Regions from separate parts of the Streptomyces sp. NBC_00442 genome, predicted to be linked through region 3. Evidence: riboswitches for the same ligand, from Rfam matches in the RefSeq annotation. Region 3 holds a riboswitch; each other region holds the start of a gene.
The links. A riboswitch is a leader RNA that binds a small molecule or an ion and turns the genes downstream of it on or off. The one in region 3 is predicted to bind cyclic di-AMP.

Region 1: another riboswitch for cyclic di-AMP. It lies ahead of OG432_RS32970 (LysM peptidoglycan-binding domain-containing protein); the one in region 3 lies ahead of OG432_RS15520 (M23 family metallopeptidase).
Region 2: another riboswitch for cyclic di-AMP. It lies ahead of OG432_RS20570 (transglycosylase family protein); the one in region 3 lies ahead of OG432_RS15520 (M23 family metallopeptidase).
Region 4: another riboswitch for cyclic di-AMP. It lies ahead of OG432_RS06640 (M23 family metallopeptidase); the one in region 3 lies ahead of OG432_RS15520 (M23 family metallopeptidase).

What each region holds. Positions count from the first base shown of each region.
Region 1 covers NZ_CP107918.1:7,325,912-7,330,738, forward strand. The annotation lists gene OG432_RS32960 (hypothetical protein) at 1-360, shown strand, start outside; gene OG432_RS32965 (RraA family protein) at 446-1,069, opposite strand; cyclic di-AMP (ydaO/yuaA leader) riboswitch at 1,711-1,895, shown strand; gene OG432_RS32970 (LysM peptidoglycan-binding domain-containing protein) at 1,898-2,680, shown strand; gene OG432_RS32975 (anti-sigma factor antagonist) at 2,937-3,380, shown strand; gene OG432_RS32980 (eCIS core domain-containing protein) at 3,549-4,827, shown strand, end outside.
Region 2 covers NZ_CP107918.1:4,590,229-4,595,055, reverse strand. The annotation lists gene OG432_RS20580 (FtsB family cell division protein) at 1-103, opposite strand, end outside; gene eno (phosphopyruvate hydratase) at 244-1,530, opposite strand; gene OG432_RS20570 (transglycosylase family protein) at 1,790-2,485, opposite strand; cyclic di-AMP (ydaO/yuaA leader) riboswitch at 2,488-2,657, opposite strand; gene OG432_RS20565 (transglycosylase family protein) at 2,927-3,976, opposite strand; gene OG432_RS20560 (cytochrome P450 family protein) at 4,095-4,827, opposite strand, start outside.
Region 3 covers NZ_CP107918.1:3,441,454-3,446,280, forward strand. The annotation lists gene OG432_RS15510 (hypothetical protein) at 74-496, opposite strand; gene OG432_RS15515 (LuxR C-terminal-related transcriptional regulator) at 606-866, opposite strand; gene OG432_RS15520 (M23 family metallopeptidase) at 1,069-2,169, opposite strand; cyclic di-AMP (ydaO/yuaA leader) riboswitch at 2,182-2,352, opposite strand; gene OG432_RS15525 (PP2C family protein-serine/threonine phosphatase) at 2,642-3,763, opposite strand; gene OG432_RS15530 (MerR family transcriptional regulator) at 4,215-4,827, opposite strand, start outside.
Region 4 covers NZ_CP107918.1:1,490,875-1,495,701, reverse strand. The annotation lists gene OG432_RS06650 (M16 family metallopeptidase) at 1-214, shown strand, start outside; gene OG432_RS06645 (M16 family metallopeptidase) at 232-1,596, shown strand; cyclic di-AMP (ydaO/yuaA leader) riboswitch at 1,810-1,968, shown strand; gene OG432_RS06640 (M23 family metallopeptidase) at 1,983-2,747, shown strand; gene OG432_RS06635 (GntR family transcriptional regulator) at 2,926-3,594, shown strand; gene OG432_RS06630 (HPr family phosphocarrier protein) at 3,867-4,148, opposite strand; gene OG432_RS06625 (bifunctional acetate--CoA ligase family protein/GNAT family N-acetyltransferase) at 4,301-4,827, shown strand, end outside.

The DNA of each region.
Region 1 (4,827 bases), 3.9 Mb from region 3:
GCACTGCCTCCGCTCGACGGTCTCGATCCACTGGCGGTACGCCTGCTCCTGCTCGGCCACGCCTACGAGGAGCCCGTCACGGCCACGGCCGGCGCGATCGGCGAAGCGGCGGTCACACTGAGCCGGTGGCGGCGCGCCGTGGCGCACTGGGCCGCACGGCCGTCCAAGCCGATCCCCGCCGACCTCAAGGCCGCGGCACGCGCCGCCCTGGACGGCCGCCTCGACACCGCCGCCGTCCTGCGCCTTCTGGAAGACCTGGAGACGACGGCCGAGGTGCCCGAGGGGGCCAAGTTCGAGACGTTCTCCCATCTGGACCGGGCGCTCGGCCTCGAACTCGTCCGCGAGGTGGGCACGGTCTGACCCGGCGGGCTGCGGGGGGGCTTCCCCCCTGAACCCGCGCCGCGTGCACGGTGGTTGAGTGCTGCCCCTCAACCCTGACCGCCCTTCAGTCTTCGAATCCGCCTTCGCTCAGGATGACGTCGATGCGGCTGCGGTGCGCCGCTTCCCACGCGTCGAGCGACTCGTCGGCCTCCTTGGCCAGTTTGCGCCGCGCGTCGACGAGCACCTGCTCCCTGCGGGCGTGCGGCGTGACCACGACGCCCTCCTCGTCGGCCACCACGACATCGCCCGGACTCACGCGCACTCCGCCGCAGAGCACCGGCACGTTGAGCGGCTCGACGGCCTTCTTGGCGCCCGGCACGGGAATGACGCCACGGGCGAAGACGGGGAAGCCCAACTCGCGTACCTCTGCGAGATCGCGAATGACTCCGTCGGCCACGAAGGCCGCGATGCCCCGGCGTTGGGCGACGGCGCACACGTTTCCGCCGGCGAGCGCGTAGTCCAGGTCGCCCGATTCGACGACGATGACCGAACCGGGCTCGGCGCGGTGAATGGCCGCGTGCAGCATGAGGTTGTCACCCGCAGGACACCGAACGGTGAATGCGGGACCGGCGACCCGCGGAACCGGTGACCACAAAGGGCGAATTCCGATATCCATGACCTGCTTGCGCCCGAGGAGATCGGCGAGCGTGGTCGGCGGAATGTTCTTGAATTCAGCGATGTCGTTCATGTTCTTCCTTGGTCGGGGCGCGAGTTGTGCGGGACAAGCCAACGGCGGTGACCCTGCGGCGCCGAATTGCCCATGGTCTCAGGCCGTCTGATCCGCCGCCAGGACCCTTCCCCCGTGTGAGGGGGTCCGTGACGGCATGCGGTGTGGTGCGGGGCGCGGTGCTCCAGAAGGCGGGAAGGCGGGGGTAGGAGACGTCTGGCCCTCCCTGGCCATGGCCACCACCGAGTCCGCGCAGACCTAGCGCAGACCTCGCGCAGACCTCGCGCAGAGATCGTCGGAGCGAAGCCCCCCCACCCTCCCTCGGTCGGCTGCGCACACAAAAGTCCCTAGTGTCCGAAATGGAGCATTATGGGATTTACCGTCGCGCGCCGAGAAATGTCCATATTGGGACTAATGGGTGGGCCTCGCCGCTTTTGCTAATACGGCGTTCGGTTCCCGGATGGCCGAGTGAATTGGGTCACTCGCCCGACGGGCTGTCAGGAAAGCTCCCCAGGGTCATTCGGGTTCATTTTCAAGAGAGTTGACGGATTCGGCGGGGGTGTCCCAGGGGCATGGATTTCCGTGGATCAATATTCCGGATCATGCGCAATGAATTCTGGCCTTGTTTCCGCTCGGCCCCTTCGTTTACGTTCACCGTCAATCCGGATGGAACGCCGAATCCTGCCACCGTCCGGTACCTCCCAGACACGTAGGGCAGGAGCGGGGGACCCAGGTAAGCCGCCGGTCCGGATTTCCGGAACGGCTGGGGTGAAGTCGCGTGCATCGCGGCCGGACATCTCCCGTCCGAACCCGACAGCTCACCTCGCAGGCGACGGAGAGGAAAAAACCATGCCTGCAAAGGGCAAGCACCGCCGCCCCAAGTCCCGCTCGTTCAGCCGGGGCCTCGCCGTCGCCGGTACGGGCGGCGCCGTACTCGCCATGCCGGTGATCGGCGCGACCACGGCCGCCGCCGCGCCCGCGTCGGTCCACACCGCCACGGTGGCGAGCGTCGCCGCGGCCGCCAAGTCGGTCACGGCGGTGAAGGCGGCTCCCCTGAGCTACGACGTCGTCTCGGGCGACTCGCTCTCCCGGATCGCCGACGCCCTCAAGGTGAGCGGTGGCTGGAAGCAGCTGTACCAGGACAACCGGAGCGTCATCGGCAGCAACCCCGCCGTGATCCGCCCCGGCATCAGGCTCACCGTCGGTGGCCCGGCCCCGGCCGCCGCCACGACCGCGCGCGACGCCTCGGCCGACCGGGCCGACCGCTCCGCGCGCCCGGCCACCCTCACCACGGCGAGCACGGCCTCCTACACCAACAACCTCGACGGCTGGATCAAGCAGTCGCTCGCCATCATGGCCCAGCAGGGCATCCCCGGCACCTACGACGGCATCTACCGCAACGTCATGCGGGAGTCCTCGGGCAACCCCATGGCGATCAACAACTGGGACTCCAACGCGGTGGCCGGAACCCCCTCCAAGGGACTCCTCCAGGTCATCCAGCCCACGTTCACCGCCTTCCACGTGCCCGGCACCTCCACGGACCTCTACGACCCGATCGCCAACATCACCGCGGCGTGCAACTACGCCGCCAAGACCTACGGCTCGATCGACAACGTCTTCGGCGCCTACTGAGCCCGCTGCCGCGGACCGAACACGCAAGACGGCCGGACGCCCTCGACGTGAGGAGGGCGTCCGGCCGTACCGTCGGGCCTCCGCGCGGCGGCGGCGCAACTTCGGTTCACCCGCCGGGATGAACAATCTCAAGGCTGCACGTTTCTGCAGGCGTGCTTGTTCCTAGGGTGGTAAGGCGTCACCCGGACCACGGTGACTGCCCGATTACCGTGCCCCCCCGCACCCCCCGGGGGCCCTTGCTGGACCGGGAGCTGCCATGGGAACCACCGCTCGGCCGTCCGTCTCGGCCCCCGTGCCGCTCCCGCCCGGCCTGCTTCCGGAGCGGTGCCGCCACGCCCGTACCCATCTGGTCCGGGGAGTCACGGTCGTCGAGGTCCACGGCACCGTCGACCTGGCCAGCGCCCCCGACGTACGGGTGCATCTCGACGCGGCCACCCAGCCGCCCGGCGCCCGCGTGGTCGTGGACCTGCGGCCCGTGGAATTCTTCGACTGTGCCGTCCTCACGCTGCTCTTCCGGGCGCACCGCAGGATCCGGGAGCGCGGCGGCCGGCTCGGCGTGGTGTGCGTACGGCCATGGCATCTGCGGGTGCTCGCCGCGGGTGGGCTCGACGCGCTGGTCCGTCCGGTCGCGACGGTCGAGGAGGCGGCGCTCACCGCGCCGTTCGCACCGCCCCCGGAGACCGACATCAATCACCGCTGAGGCGAATCCAGTTGGACGGGTCCGTGGCGCGGTGACGCTCTTCGCCCATCACACCGCGAGCGCCCCGTCGGTGCCCCTGCGGCTGCCCTTCCGTACCTTCACCGGCGTACCCCCACGGTGATATGCACGTACGGCCGGACATCGCGTCCCACCACCAAAGGGGTTCACGTGCACGCCCAGGACAGCCAGCAGGGCCGATCCGCCACGCCCGGCGGGCCCGTGCCGCGGGCGGGTGAGCGCGACGAGGCGGCACTACGGGGACCTGGCGGGGCGGCCGCGGGGTTCAGCCCCGCGCAGGTGCTCGCCCTCCAGCGGTCCGCCGGGAACGCCGCGGTGGCCGGACTTGTCGCCCAGCGTGCCGCGGCCGTGCGGTCCTCCGGCCACGATGTGCAGCGCTCCTCCGTCCACGACGTGCTGCGCGGGTCCGGTCAACCCCTGGCTTCGGAGGTGCGCGCCGACATGGAGAGCAGGCTCGGCGCCGACTTCGCGGACGTCCGGGTGCACAACGACGTCGCGGCGCAGCGCTCGGCGGCCGAGATCGGCGCCCGTGCCTACACCTCCGGAAGCCATGTCGTGGTGGGCCGGGGTGGTGCCGACCGCCATACCCTCGCCCACGAGCTCACCCATGTCATCCAGCAGCGCCAAGGACCCGTGGCCGGCACCGACACGGGCGGGGGCCTGAGCATGTCGGACCCTTCGGACGCCTTCGAGCGGGCGGCGGAGGCGAACGCCACGCGCGCGCTGTCCGAGCCCGCGGCCGGTGCCGAGGCGACGGCCGACCCGGTACAGCGGGCATGTGACGGGGCGTCGCACCCGCACCCGGCGGGCCCCGCCGTCGTACAGCGGGCCGTGGGATTCGAGTTCGAGGCACAGTGGAACGTCCGGCGGGTGGCCGATCCCGTGGCCGACACCGCGACCCATGAGCAACGGACCGCGGACAGGGAGCGGTTGCTCGATGCCAAGCTCCTCGCCCTGGCGATCAAACCCGAGGCGAAGCAACTCACCGACGAGGAGAAGGCGGAGTCGCCCGAGGCCCTCAGGGCGCGCTGGTTCGACGGGGCGTTCCTCACCGAGGCCGGTGAACGCCGCCTGGAGCAGACCGAGTTCAGGCGGGGCACCGCGCAGCGGGCGGCGTCCGAGATGAGCCTGATGATCTCCAGCCAGATTCCCGAGGCGCCCCTGCTCGGTGAGAACCTCGGCAAGGGGCGCGGGCCCGAGGGCGTGGTGGTGCGGGGCACCAAGTACGACCTGACCGCCGACGCCAGTCCCTCGGGCGGCTCTAACCTGGAGTGGGTGACCGACCCGTTGGACACGGTGGCCGAGGTCGGTTCCGTGCTCGACGGCATCACCGGCATGACCCGCTACCTCAACGGGCGTCAGAAGGACTCCTTCATCCCGTCGGAGGACGTCACGGCGGGAGGCGGCACCCCCGAGCCGCACCTGCGCA
Region 2 (4,827 bases), 1.1 Mb from region 3:
TCTGCGAGCGGTAGACGCGGGCCGCGGTCTGCTCGCCGAGCACCTTGAGCCGGGCCGCGGTGGAGAACCGGTCGCGGTCCTTGACCTTGGCGTCGTTGCCCATCGCTCTCGCGCCTCCCCGTTACACACGTACGTCCCCGGACACGGTACGGGACCGCGGCCGGGGACGTACGTACGACTGGCTAGGGGTGTCAGCCCTTCACCCCGCTCAGTCGAAGGGGCCTGCTCAGCCGATGGGCCTGCTCAGCCCTTGAAGCGCGGGAAGGCGCTGCGGCCGGCGTAGACCGCGGCGTCGTCGAGGATCTCCTCGATGCGCAGCAGCTGGTTGTACTTGGCGACGCGGTCCGAGCGGGCCGGGGCGCCGGTCTTGATCTGACCGCAGTTCACCGCGACGGCGAGGTCGGCGATGGTGACGTCCTCGGTCTCGCCGGAGCGGTGGGACATCATGCACTTGAAGCCGTTGCGCTGGGCCATCTCGACGGCGTCCAGGGTCTCGGTCAGCGAACCGATCTGGTTGACCTTGACGAGCAGGGCGTTGGCGGAGCCCTCCTCGATGCCGCGGGCGAGGCGCTCGGGGTTGGTCACGAACAGGTCGTCACCGACGATCTGGACCTTGGAGCCCAGGCGCGAGGTGATGGTGTTCCAGCCGGCCCAGTCGTCCTCGAACAGCGGGTCCTCGATGGAGACCAGCGGGTACGCGGAGACGAGCTCCTCGTAGTACTCGGTCATCTCGGCGGCCGAGCGGGACTTGCCCTCGAACTCGTACTTGCCGTCCTTGTAGAACTCGGACGCGGCGACGTCGAGCGCGAGCGCGATGTCCTTGCCCGGGGCGTAGCCGGCTTCCTTGATGGCCTCGACGATGAGGTCGAGGGCGGCGCGGTTGGACTCCAGGTTCGGCGCGAAGCCGCCTTCGTCGCCGAGGCCGGTGGAGAGGCCCTTGCGCTTCAGGACGCCCTTGAGCGTGTGGTAGACCTCGGCGCCCCAGCGAAGGGCCTCGGAGAAGGACTCCGCGCCGATCGGGGCGATCATGAACTCCTGGATGTCGACGTTGGAGTCGGCGTGCGACCCACCGTTGAGGATGTTCATCATCGGGACGGGCAGCAGGTGCGCGTTGGGGCCGCCCAGGTAGCGGAACAGCGGCAGGTCGCTGGCCTCGGAGGCGGCGTGCGCGACGGCGAGCGAGACGCCGAGGATGGCGTTGGCGCCGAGCGAGCCCTTGTTGTCCGTGGCGTCCAGGTCGAACATGGCCTGGTCGATCAGGCGCTGCTCGGTGGCGTCGTAGCCGACGAGCTCCGGGCCGATCTGCTCGATGACGGCGAGGACGGCCTTCTCGACACCCTTGCCGCCGTAGCGGTTGGGGTCGCCGTCGCGAAGCTCGATGGCCTCGAAGGCACCGGTGGAGGCGCCGGACGGAACTGCAGCACGGCCGGTGCTGCCGTCGTCGAGGCCGACCTCGACCTCGACCGTGGGGTTGCCTCGGGAGTCCAGGATTTCCCGGGCTACGACGACGTCGATGGACGGCACGAGCATCTCCTTCTGGGATGTGAAGCTAGATGTGACGCAAGCGGTGCAGGGACATGCGGGGTCGCGTTGGCCTTGCGACAAGAGCCTAACCGGCTCCGGGGGTCGCACCAGCCGAGTGCCCGCCTCCTGGGACGAAAAAGGGCCCAAGGGCCCCGATTGCCGGGCAAAGGACCACAAGACTACTGTCCGGTAACAGCGAAAACCCCGGCCCGGCGCGTACGGGGGAATGCGCGCCGGGCCGGGGCGACCTGGGGGTGGGTCAGTCTCAGCCGAGGTGCAGCTTCTGGCCCGGGAAGATCAGGTTCGCGTCCTTGACGATGTTCTTGTTCAGGTCGAACACCTTCTGCCAGCCGCCCTTGACTCCGTTGGCGGTGGCGATGGTGCCGAGGGTGTCGCCGGACTTGACGGTGTACTCGCCGTCGCCCTGCTTGACCGGCTCGCTGCGCTGGGCGCCGCGGCTGGCCGGCGCGGACTCGGTGCGCTCGGACTTCTGCGACTTCTGCTGCGGCTGCGCCTGCTGCTTCGGCTTGGCGGGCTTGGCGGACTTCGCGGACGAACCGGAGGTGTCCACGTCGGCCTTGGCGCCGCCGGAGGTCAGGTTGCCGGCGCCGGCGCAGGACCAGGCACCCGGACCCTGGATGGCGAGCAGCTTCTCGGCGGCGGCTATCTGCTGGCCCTTGGTGGCCAGGTCGGCGCGCGAGGCGTACTGGGTACCACCGGCGGCGGCCCAGGAGGAGTTCGAGAACTGAAGGCCACCGTAGTAACCGTTGCCGGTGTTGATGGACCAGTTGCCGCCGGACTCGCACTGGGCGACGGCGTCCCAGGTCTGCACGGAGGCGGCGGAAGCGGAGCCGGCCGCCATCAGCGGAGCGGCGACGGCGGCACCGGTGACACCGGCCAGCGTGGCGACACGGACGGCCTTGGACGGGCGACGGTGCTTGCCCTTGCCGGAAAGCAGCATGGAGTTCTCCTCACCGACGCCTGCGAGGTGAGCTGTCGGGTTCGGGCGTGAGCTGCCCGGCCGAGCGTCGATGCGCCCGTCTTCACCCCAAGCCGGTTCCGGCAGCTCTGCGAACTGTCGGGCCCGGCACTTACCTTGGGTCCCCCGCTCCTGCCTACGGCGCATAAGCGTCGACTGTTCCCATCGGCCGACGGCAGGATTCGGCGTGCTCGGTCGACGGGGCTCGTGGTGACGAGCGAGTCCGACGAAAACACACGCCCCGCCAATGTTCAAAGACGTACATCGGGGAGAAATCCCCCTTACTTGCGGCCACAGAAGGGATGTTTCCGCAGGTGAGGGGCGGGGCGGACGGACCGGGCAGACAGGACACGCCAGTTGAGGCGAAGAGACCCATGTCTCACTTGCACAGAACGGACATAAACCCGCGAACCAACCCGTGAACTAGCCCTGCTGCGGGGTGGAGTTCGCGGTGGCGTCCGCGGTCGGGGCCGGGGTCGAGGAGGGGGCCGAGGACGGGGTCGCCGGGGCGGCGGGGGCGGCCGTCACATCCTTCAGGTCCAGGCTCTGGCCAGGAAGGATGAGGTCGGGGTCGGTGCCGATCAGGCGCTCGTTGGCGTGGTAGAGCGCGGGCCAGCCGCCCTTGACCTTGTTCGCGTCGGCGATGACGGTCAGGTTGTCGCCGGGGCGGACGGTGTAGGCGCCGTTCGCGGCAGGGGCGTTGCCGGCCTCACGTGAGGCTCCGTCACCCCGTGAGGCGTGCCGCCCCGCGTCGCGGTCGCCGGCGGAGGTGCCCGCGTCACCGGCCGGGCTCGACGCGGTCCCTTCGGCCGGGGCCGACGGCGTGGCGGATCCGGGGGCGGCGCCCGTGCCGTCCTCCGGAGCGGGGGTCCCGCGGTGCTTGCCCGGGTTGGCCGGGGTGGAGGCGGACGGCGTCGGGGACTTGGCGGACCCGCCCGGCTCGGTGGCGCCCGGAGCCGGCGCGGCCGGGGCGGTGGCGCCCGGCGTCGCGGTCGCGTCGGGCGTCCCGGTGGCGGGGGCGGCAGGGGCCGACGGCGCGGACGACGGCGTCCCGTCCGCCGTGTCGGGTACACCCGGGTCGACGTCGGCCGAGCCGCCGCCCTTGTTGAGTCCGGCACCCGTGCCGCAGTCGGCGAAGGCGTTCGGGCCCTTGGCCGCGAGCACCTTCTCGGCGACGGCTATCTGCTGGGCCCGGCTGGCGAGGTCGGGGCGCTGCGCGTACTCGTTGCCGCCGTACGCCTCCCAGGTGGCCTGGGACATCTGCAGCCCGCCGTACAGGCCGTTGCCGAAGTCGGCGCTCCACATCCCACCGGACTCACAGGAGGCGACCTGGTTCCAGGTGCCGGCGTCCGCGGCGCTCGCGCCGGTCGCGGCGAGCAGCGGAAGCGCGAGGGCGGATCCGGTCACTCCTGCCGCGACGACGAGGGCGGGTGCCTGACGGGGTCGACGATGCCGTCCATTCCCGGAGCGCATGTATAAGGCCTTCCGTGTGACTGCTGAGCCGAATGAACGGTGAACGTAGCCGTACTCGAACGCCTGTCACAAGTCGATGGCACCGCGATCACGTAAAAGTCACAGTCTTGACGGTCCGTCAGATGACGCCGGGATTCCGGTTGTCGCCCGACGGCGTGAACTCGACCGGCAGGGTGCGCAGTCCACGCATGATGAGCCCGCCTCGCCAGCGCAAATCGTCAGGTTCCACCGCGAGACGCAGGTCAGGAAGGCGCCGCAACAGAGTCGCGAGCGCGGCCTGCCCCTCCAGTCTCGCCAGCGGCGCACCGAGGCAGTAATGGATGCCGTGCCCGTACCCCAGGTGCTGGTTGTCGCGGCGGCCGAGGTCGAGGGTGTCCGGGTCGGCGAAGCGCGCCGGGTCGCGGTCGGCGGCGGCGAGCACGACGAGCACGGGGTCGCCCGCCGCGATGTCCTGCCCGCCGAGCGTCAGGGATTCGGTGGCGAACCGCCAGGTGGCGAGCTCCACGGGCCCGTCGTAGCGGAGGAGTTCCTCGACGCCGGTTTCGAGGAGCGCGGCCTCCCCGGCGTCGAGCGAAGCTTGGAGGCGCTCGCGCTGCTCGGGGTTGCGCAACAGCGCGTACACCCCGTTCCCGATGAGGTTGACGGTCGTCTCGAACCCGGCGAAGAGCAGGATGAAGGCCATGGCGGCGGCCTCGTTCTCCGTCAGGTGCTCGCCGTGGTCGCTGGCCTCGATGAGCCGCGAGATGAGGTCGTCACCGGGGTTCTCGCGCTTCTTGTGGATGAGTTCGGCGAGGTAGTTGCGCATCTTCTTCACCGAGCGCGCGACGCCGCCGCGGGGGCCGCCGCCGTGC
Region 3 (4,827 bases):
CGTGCCTGCTTCCGGCTCCGCGTGCCTGCGCGGCAGCCCCGGTGGGCGGCGACGACGGAACAGTCGGGTCGGACTATCCGCAGTGCACGCCGTACCAGTTGCCACCGCCGATGACCTCGCCGTTCGAGTGCATCGGCCCGTTGCCTACGGTCGCCTCCAGGTTCAGGCACTTTCCGTTCGTGTTGGTGATCTTCACCGGCCCGGCATAAGAAGCGTAATTGCCGAGGTCACCGTCGTGCTGAACCCAGTCGGAGGTCCAGATGTCCACCCCGAGCTCGTACGCCTTCCCGGCGTATTTCGCGGCTACGGTGACCGCGCAGTCGGTGCCGTTCGACGCACTGGAGTAGAAGAGATAGGTGTGGCTCAGCGTCTCACCCGCCGAGTTCCTGCTCGTATACGAGTCCACCTGGGAGCCGGGGCATCCCCAGTTGGCCGCGGAGGCGGACGGCGCCGCTCCGAATATCACGCCCGATGCGACGAGCCCGACCGTCGCCATCCATGTAGCCGTACGCTTTCTCATGAGCACTCCCGGGAGTTCGGTGATGACGCGAGGCAATCTAGTCGAGGAATCCTCGATTCACTCGGCATCAATTCCCATGACGTAATTACGCCACCGACCGCAGACCTCGCCGCTGCGCGGCGCACGGCCGAGGCCCCAGCCACCCCAGCTCCTGGGCCCGCGCGCCGAGAGCGAGCCGACTGGCCACCCCCGCCCGGTCCATCAACTTCTTCACATGGCGCTGGACGGTGCGGTGACTCAGCCCCATGACTCGTGCGACGCGGGCATCCTCATATCCCTGGTACAAGAACCAAAGAATGCGGAGTTCCGTTTCGGGGACTGCGAGAGGCGTGTCCTTGTTTTCCATGTTCCCCCCAGGGAATGCAAGACGTGGACCCCGACAAGGCCGGGGCCACGCTAGCGCAGGGAGCAATGACAGGAACTTTGCCGATGAAATGAGGGTCACGGATTGATTCGATTGCGCCGCGAATGCCGGATGAGTCCACCCAGCGAATTCCACTCACCGAAATCCCCCGGAGTTCCGCCCCGGACCCCTGGGGGTCGCCCCCTCAGGGATGCAGCCCCTTGGACTGGAGCCACGTCATGGGGTCGATGCCCGTGCCGGACGGGGTGTGCACCTCCAGGTGGAGGTGCGGGCCCGTCACGTTCCCGGTCGCGCCGACGCGCCCGATCACGTCCCCCGTCGACACCTTCTGCCCCACGCTCACCGCGAGCGACGACTGGTGGCAGTACCAGAGCTCGCTGCCGTCATCCAGCGTGATGACCGTGCGATACCCGTACGCACCCGCCCATCCCGCCGACTTGACCGTCCCGGAGTGGACCGCCTTGAGCGGCGTGCCCGTCGGCGCCGCGAAGTCGAGGCCGGTGTGGTGGCCCGAGGACCACATCGAACCGGCCTCGCCGAACGTGGAGGTGAGGGTGTACGAGCCGACCGGCAGGGAGTACGCGGCGGCCAGCACGGCCAGCCGCTCCGCCTCCGCCTTCTTCGCCGCGGCCTCGTCCGCCGCCTTCTTCTCGGCCGCGGCCTTGGCCTCGGCGGCGTCCTGCTTGGCCCTGGCCTCCGCGGCCGCCTTCTCCGCCGCGGCCTTCTCGGCGGCCGCCTTCGCCTCGGCGACGGCCCCGGCCCTCTGCTGCTCGGCCTGCCGCAGGATGCGGGCGCGCAGCGCCTCCCCCGCGTCGGTGGCGCCCGCCTCGGCCTCGGTGGTGGTGAGCCCGGCCATGCTCAGTGGCGCGGCGGCGAACCTCCGGTCGGCCCTGGCCGCCGCGGTCTCGTGGCCGTCCGCGTCCGCGGCGTCGGCCGCGCCCCCATTCCCGCCGCCGTGCGGGACGAGGCTGCCCACGCCCGGCAGCGAGCCGAGGTCGGGCAGGTTGTCCGTGAGGGAGTCGGGCAGGGATATGGAGACCGGGGGCTTGGTCTGCGCGGTGGCCATGCCGCCGGCGCCGACCGCCGCGATGACACCGACCCCCAGGACGGTGGAGCTGCGGGCGAGCCCGCCGCGCTGCTTGGCGACTCTGTGCCGGCCCCGGAGCGGTCGTACGGACTCCTCGGTCGGGTCCCACTCCTCCCAGCTCTCGTCCTCGCCGGGCGCGTCCCCGTACAGCACCGCGGAGGGGGCGGGGGTGTCGAGGGCAGGCTCGTTGGACGCCATGGAGAGGCGCTCCTTTCCTTCCGTCTCCGCCTACCGGTAGCGGTGGGGATCCCCCCTGGCCCTTGAGGCCCGGGGGGAGGGTTCGGAGCAGGAAGGTCTCCTACGAGCGCCCATGACGGACGTCCGATTCACCCCAAGTTGGTGGTTCCCCGGTTCCCTTTCGGGATTCGGCGCATGCGCACGGTGCCGCCTTTGCGGCGGCTGGGACGGCCGCGCTGCGTTATCGAACGTTAATAGACAGCGGGACCGGATTCCAAGCCGTTCCCACTGATCGTTAACGACCTTGGCCCGGACTTAGCGGCGATTGCCGGGGCAAACCGGGCCAGTTGACGGCCCCTCACTGTCTCCTCCGTCACGCTCGCTTAAACATCCACATCCTGACGGTGTGTCAATTGTTATGCGCAGCGAGACCTTTCGGGCACCCACGGTGAACACCCGCCCGCGGTGAACGCCCGCCCCCGTGCCGCCTCCCCTACTTCACGATCTTCACCGTGCGGCGCCGGTCGGGCTGCCCTTCGGCCGGGCGGGCCACCGCGAGCAGCGCCATGTCGTCGCTCGCGCCGCCGCCGGTGTAGCGGCGTACGTCGTCGACGAGCGCGTCCAGCACCTCGTCGGGCCCCGGGAAGATGGCGCCCCGCAGACGCGCGCCGGGGTTGTAGAACACCCCCCGGTCGTCGCGCGCCTCGGAGAGCCCGTCGGTGTAGAGCAGCAGCGTCGTGCCGGCCGGGAAGGGGCGGACTTCGGCGCGGTCCGGCCACACACCGAGGTCCGACATGCCGAGCGGCAGCGCGGGCTCGGCCGGCATGACCGCGTCGAGGGATCCGTCCGGGTGGAGCAGGAACGGCTCGGGGTGGCCCCGGTTCACCAGGCGTACGGTGCCGTCGCCGCGCGGGATCTCGGCGAGCAGCGCCGTGGTGAACCCCTCGACGGCGTCGAGCCGGTCGCGCCGGGTGCCCTCGCGGGCCAGCGCCCGCTCCAGGCGCTGGGTCACCGCCTCCAGGGAGGACTCCTGCTCGGCGGCCTCCCGGAACGCGCCGATCACCACGGCGACGGCCTCCACCGCCTGGAGTCCCTTGCCACGGACATCGCCCACGATGAGCCGGACCCCGTACGGGGTTTCCTGCACGGCGAAGAGGTCCCCGCCGATGAAGGCGTCCGCCTGAGCGGCCTCGTACCGCGCTGCCACGTGCAGTCCGCCGATGCGGGACGCGGGCGTGGGCAGCACGGCGCGCTGCGCGGTCTCCGCGATGACCCGGGCCGATGCCAGCTGTTCGCCGCTGCGGCGCAGGATGCGGTTGATGACGAGGGCGAGTGCGCTCACCGTGAGCACGGTGAACAGTTCGCTCGCGCCTTCGCCGAGGTCGGGGAGGTCGTGTATGAACCAGAGCGCCACGACGGCGGCGACCGAACCGAGCCCGACGGCCGCGGTGCCACGCTCCGAGTAGAACGGGGCCGCGGCGACCGGCGCGCCCGCGAACAGCGCGGCGGCGGTCAGCTCGGGCGGGGTGGAGGCATCGAAGGCGAAGCCCACGAGAACCAGGAGCACGGGTAGCGCCCGTACCAGGCGCCCTTCGCCTTCTGCTCGCTGCCGCACCAGTCCAGACTGGCCCCTGCCGAGCCCGATGGCGACTCGGGCGCGCCCAACGGGGTGCCGGCCCGGCCGCGCGGGCCCCTCGGGTCGTCAACGCAGCCGGCACCGGTGGGGTCCCGGGCGGCCCCGGGCGCAGCTTCCTCTGGTGTGGCGGTGGTGGGCGTCCTGATCGGGTACGCAGGGCAGCTCCGCCCAGCCGCCGCGGTTGAGGCGGCACCCCGCGGGGAGCGTCGAGGGCCGGGCGGGCACCATCTCGACGGTGAGGGGCACGGACACGGGCATGGTCCCGCCCGGTTCCCGGCACCCGCTCAGGACCAGCGCGCAGAGGACGCCGAGGGCGCAGAGGACGAGCGGGAGCAGCGGCACGGCAGGCACATCCCGCCGCGCCGCTGCTCCCGTACGCCGCCGACCCGCAGCAGCCGTTTCCGTGTGCTCACTCATCGTGCAGGTGAGACTACTCCGCGCATCCGCCCCGCCCGGCCGGGCCGTCGGTGAGGTGGCGCTCCGCGTATACGGCGAGGGCGTCCCGCACGAACACGGCCGTGCCCTCGCCGTGCCGGTCGTAGGTGGCGGCGAAGCGCGGGTCGTCGACGTACATCCGGCCGAGCCCGGTCACGTACGACCTGCCGATGTCCGTGGTGGTGGACAGCCATGCGACGTGGCGCCGGGCGATGTCCTGGGCCGCCTCGCCGTCGACGGCGGCGCCGTCGGCGCACGCCCGGCCCCAGTCGCGGGCGATGTCGTCGTGCTCCCGCCGGAATCCGTGCCTCTGTTCATCGGTGAGCGAGCGCCACCAGCGGTCGCTCTTCTCGTAGGCGGCCCGCCCCCAGCGCCGGCTCACCTCCTCCTCGTACCGCGTGTGGTCGAACCCGTCGAACACTTCCTCGGCCATGAGCTCCTCTCCCTCCTCGGTCTTGTGCAAGGTGGTCCGTACGGAGGCGATCTGCCGCGCGATGCGTTCGCGCTCCTGTTCGAGCAGGCGCAGATGGGTCCGCAGGGCGGCCGCGGGATCGCGTTCCCCCTCCAGGACCTCGCCGATCACGGGCAGCGAGAGGCCCAGCTCCCGG
Region 4 (4,827 bases), 2.0 Mb from region 3:
GGCCGGCCGCGCCGACGAACTGTGCCGCTACGCCGTGCTGTTCGGCGACCCGCAGCTCGCCCTGACCGCCGTCGACCGCGTGCTGGAGATCACCGCGGACGAGGTCAAGGCGATCGCCGCCGCGACGCTGCGCCCCGACAACCGGGCGGTCCTGGTGTACGAGCCCACCGCGGCACCCGAGGCAGGCAACGAAGAGGAAGAGGCGGGCCAGTGACGGACGCTGTCGTGACCATGGAGTTCCACCCGCAGCCCACCGCGGGCGCGGCCAAGCCGTGGGCCTTCCCGGCCCCCGAGCGCGGGACGCTCGACAACGGCCTGACCGTGCTGCGCTGCGACCGCCCCGGCCAGCAGGTCGTCGCCGTCGAGATCTTCCTCGCGGCCCCGCTCGACGCCGAGCCCGAGGGCCTCGACGGCGTCGCCACGATCATGGCGCGCGCCCTGACCGAGGGCACCGACAAGCACTCGGCGGAGGAGTTCGCCGCCGAACTGGAGCGCTGCGGCGCCACCATCGACGCGCACGCCGACCACCCCGGCGTCCGGGTCTCCCTCGAAGTGCCCGTCTCGCGACTGCCCAAGGCGCTCTCGCTGCTCGCCGACGCGCTGCGCGCCCCCGCGTTCGCCGACGCCGAGATCGAGCGGCTGGTGGCCAACCGGCTCGACGAGATCCCGCACGAGCAGGCCAACCCGGCCCGCCGCGCCGCCAAGCAGCTCTCCAAGGAGCTCTTCCCCGCCACCGCGCGCATCTCCCGGCCCCGCCAGGGCACCGAGGAGACGGTCGCCGCGATCGACGCGGCCGCGGTGCGTGCCTTCTACGAGGCGTACGTGCGTCCCGCCACGGCCGTCACCGTCGTCGTCGGCGATCTGTCGGGCACCGACCTCGACGCGATCCTCGCGGACACCCTGGGCGCCTGGACCGGCAACACCGCGAAGGCGCGCCCCGTCCCGCCGATCACCGCCGACGACAGGGGCAGGGTCGTCATCGTGGACCGCCCCGGCGCGGTCCAGACGCAGCTGCTCATCGGTCGCATCGGCCCCGACCGCCACGACCGGGTCTGGGCGGCCCAGGTGCTCGGCACGTACTGCCTGGGCGGCACCCTGACCTCGCGCCTGGACCGCGTGCTGCGCGAGGAGAAGGGCTACACCTACGGGGTGCGTTCCTTCGGCCAGGTGCTGCGCTCGGGGCCGGAGGGCGGCGCCGCGATGCTCGCCATCAGCGGCTCGGTCGACACCCCGAACACCGGGCCCGCCCTGGACGACCTGTGGAAGGTGCTGCGCAAGCTCGCCGCCGAGGGTCTGACGGACGCGGAGCGCGAGAGCGCCGTGCAGAACCTGGTGGGTGTCGCGCCCCTCAAGTACGAGACCGCGGCGGCGGTCGCGGCGACCCTCGCCGACCAGGTCGAGCAGTTCCTGCCGGACGACTACCAGGCCCAGCTGTACGCGCAGCTCGCGGAGACCGGCACCGTGGAGGCGACGGCGGCCGTCGTCAACGCCTTCCCGGCCGACCGGCTCGTCACGGTGCTCGTGGGCGACGCGGCGCAGATCGCGGAGCCGGTGCGGGCGCTCGGAATCGGTGAAGTGAGCGTCGTCACGGGCTGATTGACGCGTCGTCGAGCCCCGTACTTCCGGGGCATACGGGACCCCGGTGGCGCACGCGCCTCCGGGGTCCCCCCATATGTCCGGTTTATTGGAGAGGTTGCCTGTCTGTCATGTGGCGTGCGCAACAAAAACCGGCGTCTGTTTGGTGATTGAAAGATCAGCCGTCTAGCGTCAATCGCGCTGTCCGTCACCACCCGTCGCAGCCGCGGCACCGGACAGTGATCGCCGAGTCCCCGATGGCGCGAGCCAGGGGAGCCGGGGACCCACTCAGTCCCTGGGGTGAATCGGACGCCCCCGCCCGCGGGGGAGCCCGTAGGAGACCTTCCTGCTCCGAACCCGTCAGCTAACCCGGTAGGCGAGATGGAAGGAAAGGACACCGCCGCTCCATGGCGTTCACCCGTGCCACCGGGAAACATCGCGCGCCCAGCCGGATGACGCGCCGCAGCGCGAACATCGCGGGCATCGCCACCCTCGCCACCGCCGGAGTCGTAGGCACCCTCGCCTCCCCGGCCGTCGCCGCCCCGAGCACCACCACCGACACCGGCCTCACCCAGGCCATCGTCATCGGCGACACCCTCGCCGACCAGCTCGGCGCCCAGGCCGACGCGCAGAAGCAGGCGGCCGCGAAGGCCAAGGCGAAGGCGGAGGCCGAAGCCGAGGCCAAGCGCAGGGCCGAGCAGCGCGCCCAGGAGGCCCGCGAGGCCAAGGAGCGCGCCGCGCGCGAGGCCGAGCGCAAGCGCCTCAACACGTTTGTCGCCCCCATAGCCAACAGCTATGTGTCCACGGGCTACAAGACCGGCGGATCGCTGTGGTCCTCCGGCAGCCACACGGGCATCGACTTCCACGCGGGCATCGGCACCCCGGTGCACGCCGTGGGTCTGGGCACCGTCGTGGAGGCCGGCGCGGGCGGCGCGTACGGCAACAACGTCGTGATCAAGATGCACGACGGCACGTACACGCAGTACGGCCACCTCTCGGTCATCCAGGTCTCCGTCGGCCAGTCCGTGGAGCCCGGCACCCAGATCGCCCTCTCGGGCAACACCGGCAATACCACCGGCCCGCACCTCCACTTCGAGGCCCGCACCGGCCCGGAGTACGGCTCGGACATCGACCCGATCGCCTACCTGCGGTCGCACGGCGTGAGCGTCTGAGGCGCCTCGGCCTCCGCGCACACCGAAGACCCCCGGCATCGCGCCGGGGGTCTTCGCCGTTGGCCCGAAGGCGTCCGCGGGTCCCGGCCGTCATCCGGAAGTAACACGGCGTCGATACAGTCGCCGCTCGGGCGTCGCCCGACCGCGATCCGGCGGGAATCCAGGCGGAGGTTCGGACGTGCGTGTTCCGGCGCATTCCATCGGCGCGGCGATCCGCGACGACATCGTCTCGGGCGTTTTCGAGCCCGGCCGCAGACTCGCCGAAGAAGCCCTCGCGCGCCGTTACGGGGTGTCCCGCGTCCCGGTCCGCGAGGCCCTGCGCACGCTGGAGTCCGAGGGGTTCGTCACCACCCGCAGACACGTCGGCGCCCATGTCGCCGAACTCACCGACCGCGAGGCCGCCGACCTCCTCGAACTGCGCCTGTTCCTGGAGCCGTTGGCCGCGGCGCGGGCCGCCCAACGCCGCGACGAGGCCCATCTCCGGGTGCTGAGCGGCCTGGTGAGGCTGGGTCAGGGGCGGGCGGGCCGCGGCCGGGGGGAGGATCCGCGCTCCTTGTGGGGCTGGTTCCACGAGACGCTGGCCCAGGCCTCCGCGAGCCCCGGACTCATCGCGCTGCTCGCGCAGTTGCGGCACAAGGTCGCCTGGATGTACGTCGTCGAACCGCCGGCCCGCCCGGCCGAGGCATGGGCCCTGCTCGGCGCGATCACCGACGCGGTGGCCCGGCACGACGCCGAACGCGCCCGTGCCCTCACGGCCCAGCACGCCGAGCGCTCCCTGCCGGCCCACCGGCTGCGCCGCCCCGCGCCGCCGCGGCACGGCGCCAGCACCGCGGACGCCCGCGCGTAAGGGCCACGCCGGACAGGCCGTACCCGGACAGGCCGTACCCGGACAGGCCGTACTCGGACAGGCCGTACTCGGACAGGCCGTACTCGGACAGGCCGTACTCGGACAGGCCGTACCCGGACGACAAGCCGTACCCGGGCAAGCCGTATATGAACAGCCGACACCGAGGGAGCGGCGGCATTCCGGCGCCCGGAACGTGCGGGCGCGCAGGAAGACGAAAGGACCGCCGGGCCCGGATCCGGGTCCCGCGGTCCTCCGATGTGCTGCCGGCCGGCTCAGACGGTCTCGGGGAGTTCCTCAAGACCCTCGGCGACCAGCTTGGCCAGACGGTCGAGCGCGGCGTCCGCGCCCTCGGCGTCGGAGGCCAGCACGATCTCCTCGCCGCCCTGCGCGCCCAGGCCGAGCACCGCGAGCATCGACGCGGCGTTGACCGGGTTGCCGTCGGCCTTGGCGATCGTCATGGGGACTCCGGCGGCCGTGGCGGCACGGACGAAGATGGACGCGGGGCGGGCGTGCAGGCCCTCGGCCCAGCCGACGTTGACGCGGCGCTCAGCCATGGTGTTGCCCTTCGAAATCTCTGACGGTTGTCTAGACCAGTCTCTCATGTGGTGCACGGTGCTCCTGCCGACTTTAGGCCCGGGTGCGCCGCCGATCGGCCCTTGCCACCTTCCCCCGCCCCGTACGGCCCCGCGACCCGTACGCTTTCCGTATGACGACGGCGTCCGACCCCGCGTACCCGGCCCACTGGGAGGCCGACGTGGTGCTCCGTGACGGCGGCACCGCGCGCATCCGGCCCATCACCTCCGAGGACGCCGAGCGGCTCGTCTCCTTCTACGAGCTGGTCTCGGACGAGTCGAAGTACTACCGCTTCTTCGCGCCCTACCCGAGGCTCTCCGCCAAGGACGTGCACCGCTTCACCCATCACGACTACGTCGACCGCGTGGGGCTCGCCGCGACCGTCGGCGGCGAGTTCATCGCGACCGTCCGCTACGACCGGATCAACGCCCAGGGGCGGCCGGCCTCCGCCCCCGCCGACGAGGCCGAGGTCGCCTTCCTCGTCCAGGACGCCCACCAGGGCAGGGGCGTCGCCTCCACCCTGCTCGAACACATCGCGGCGGTGGCCCGCGAGCGCGGCATCCGGCGGTTCGCGGCCGAGGTGCTGCCCGCCAACAGCAAGATGATCAAGGTGTTCACGGACGCCGGCTACCAGCAGAAGCGCTCCTTCGAGGACGGCTC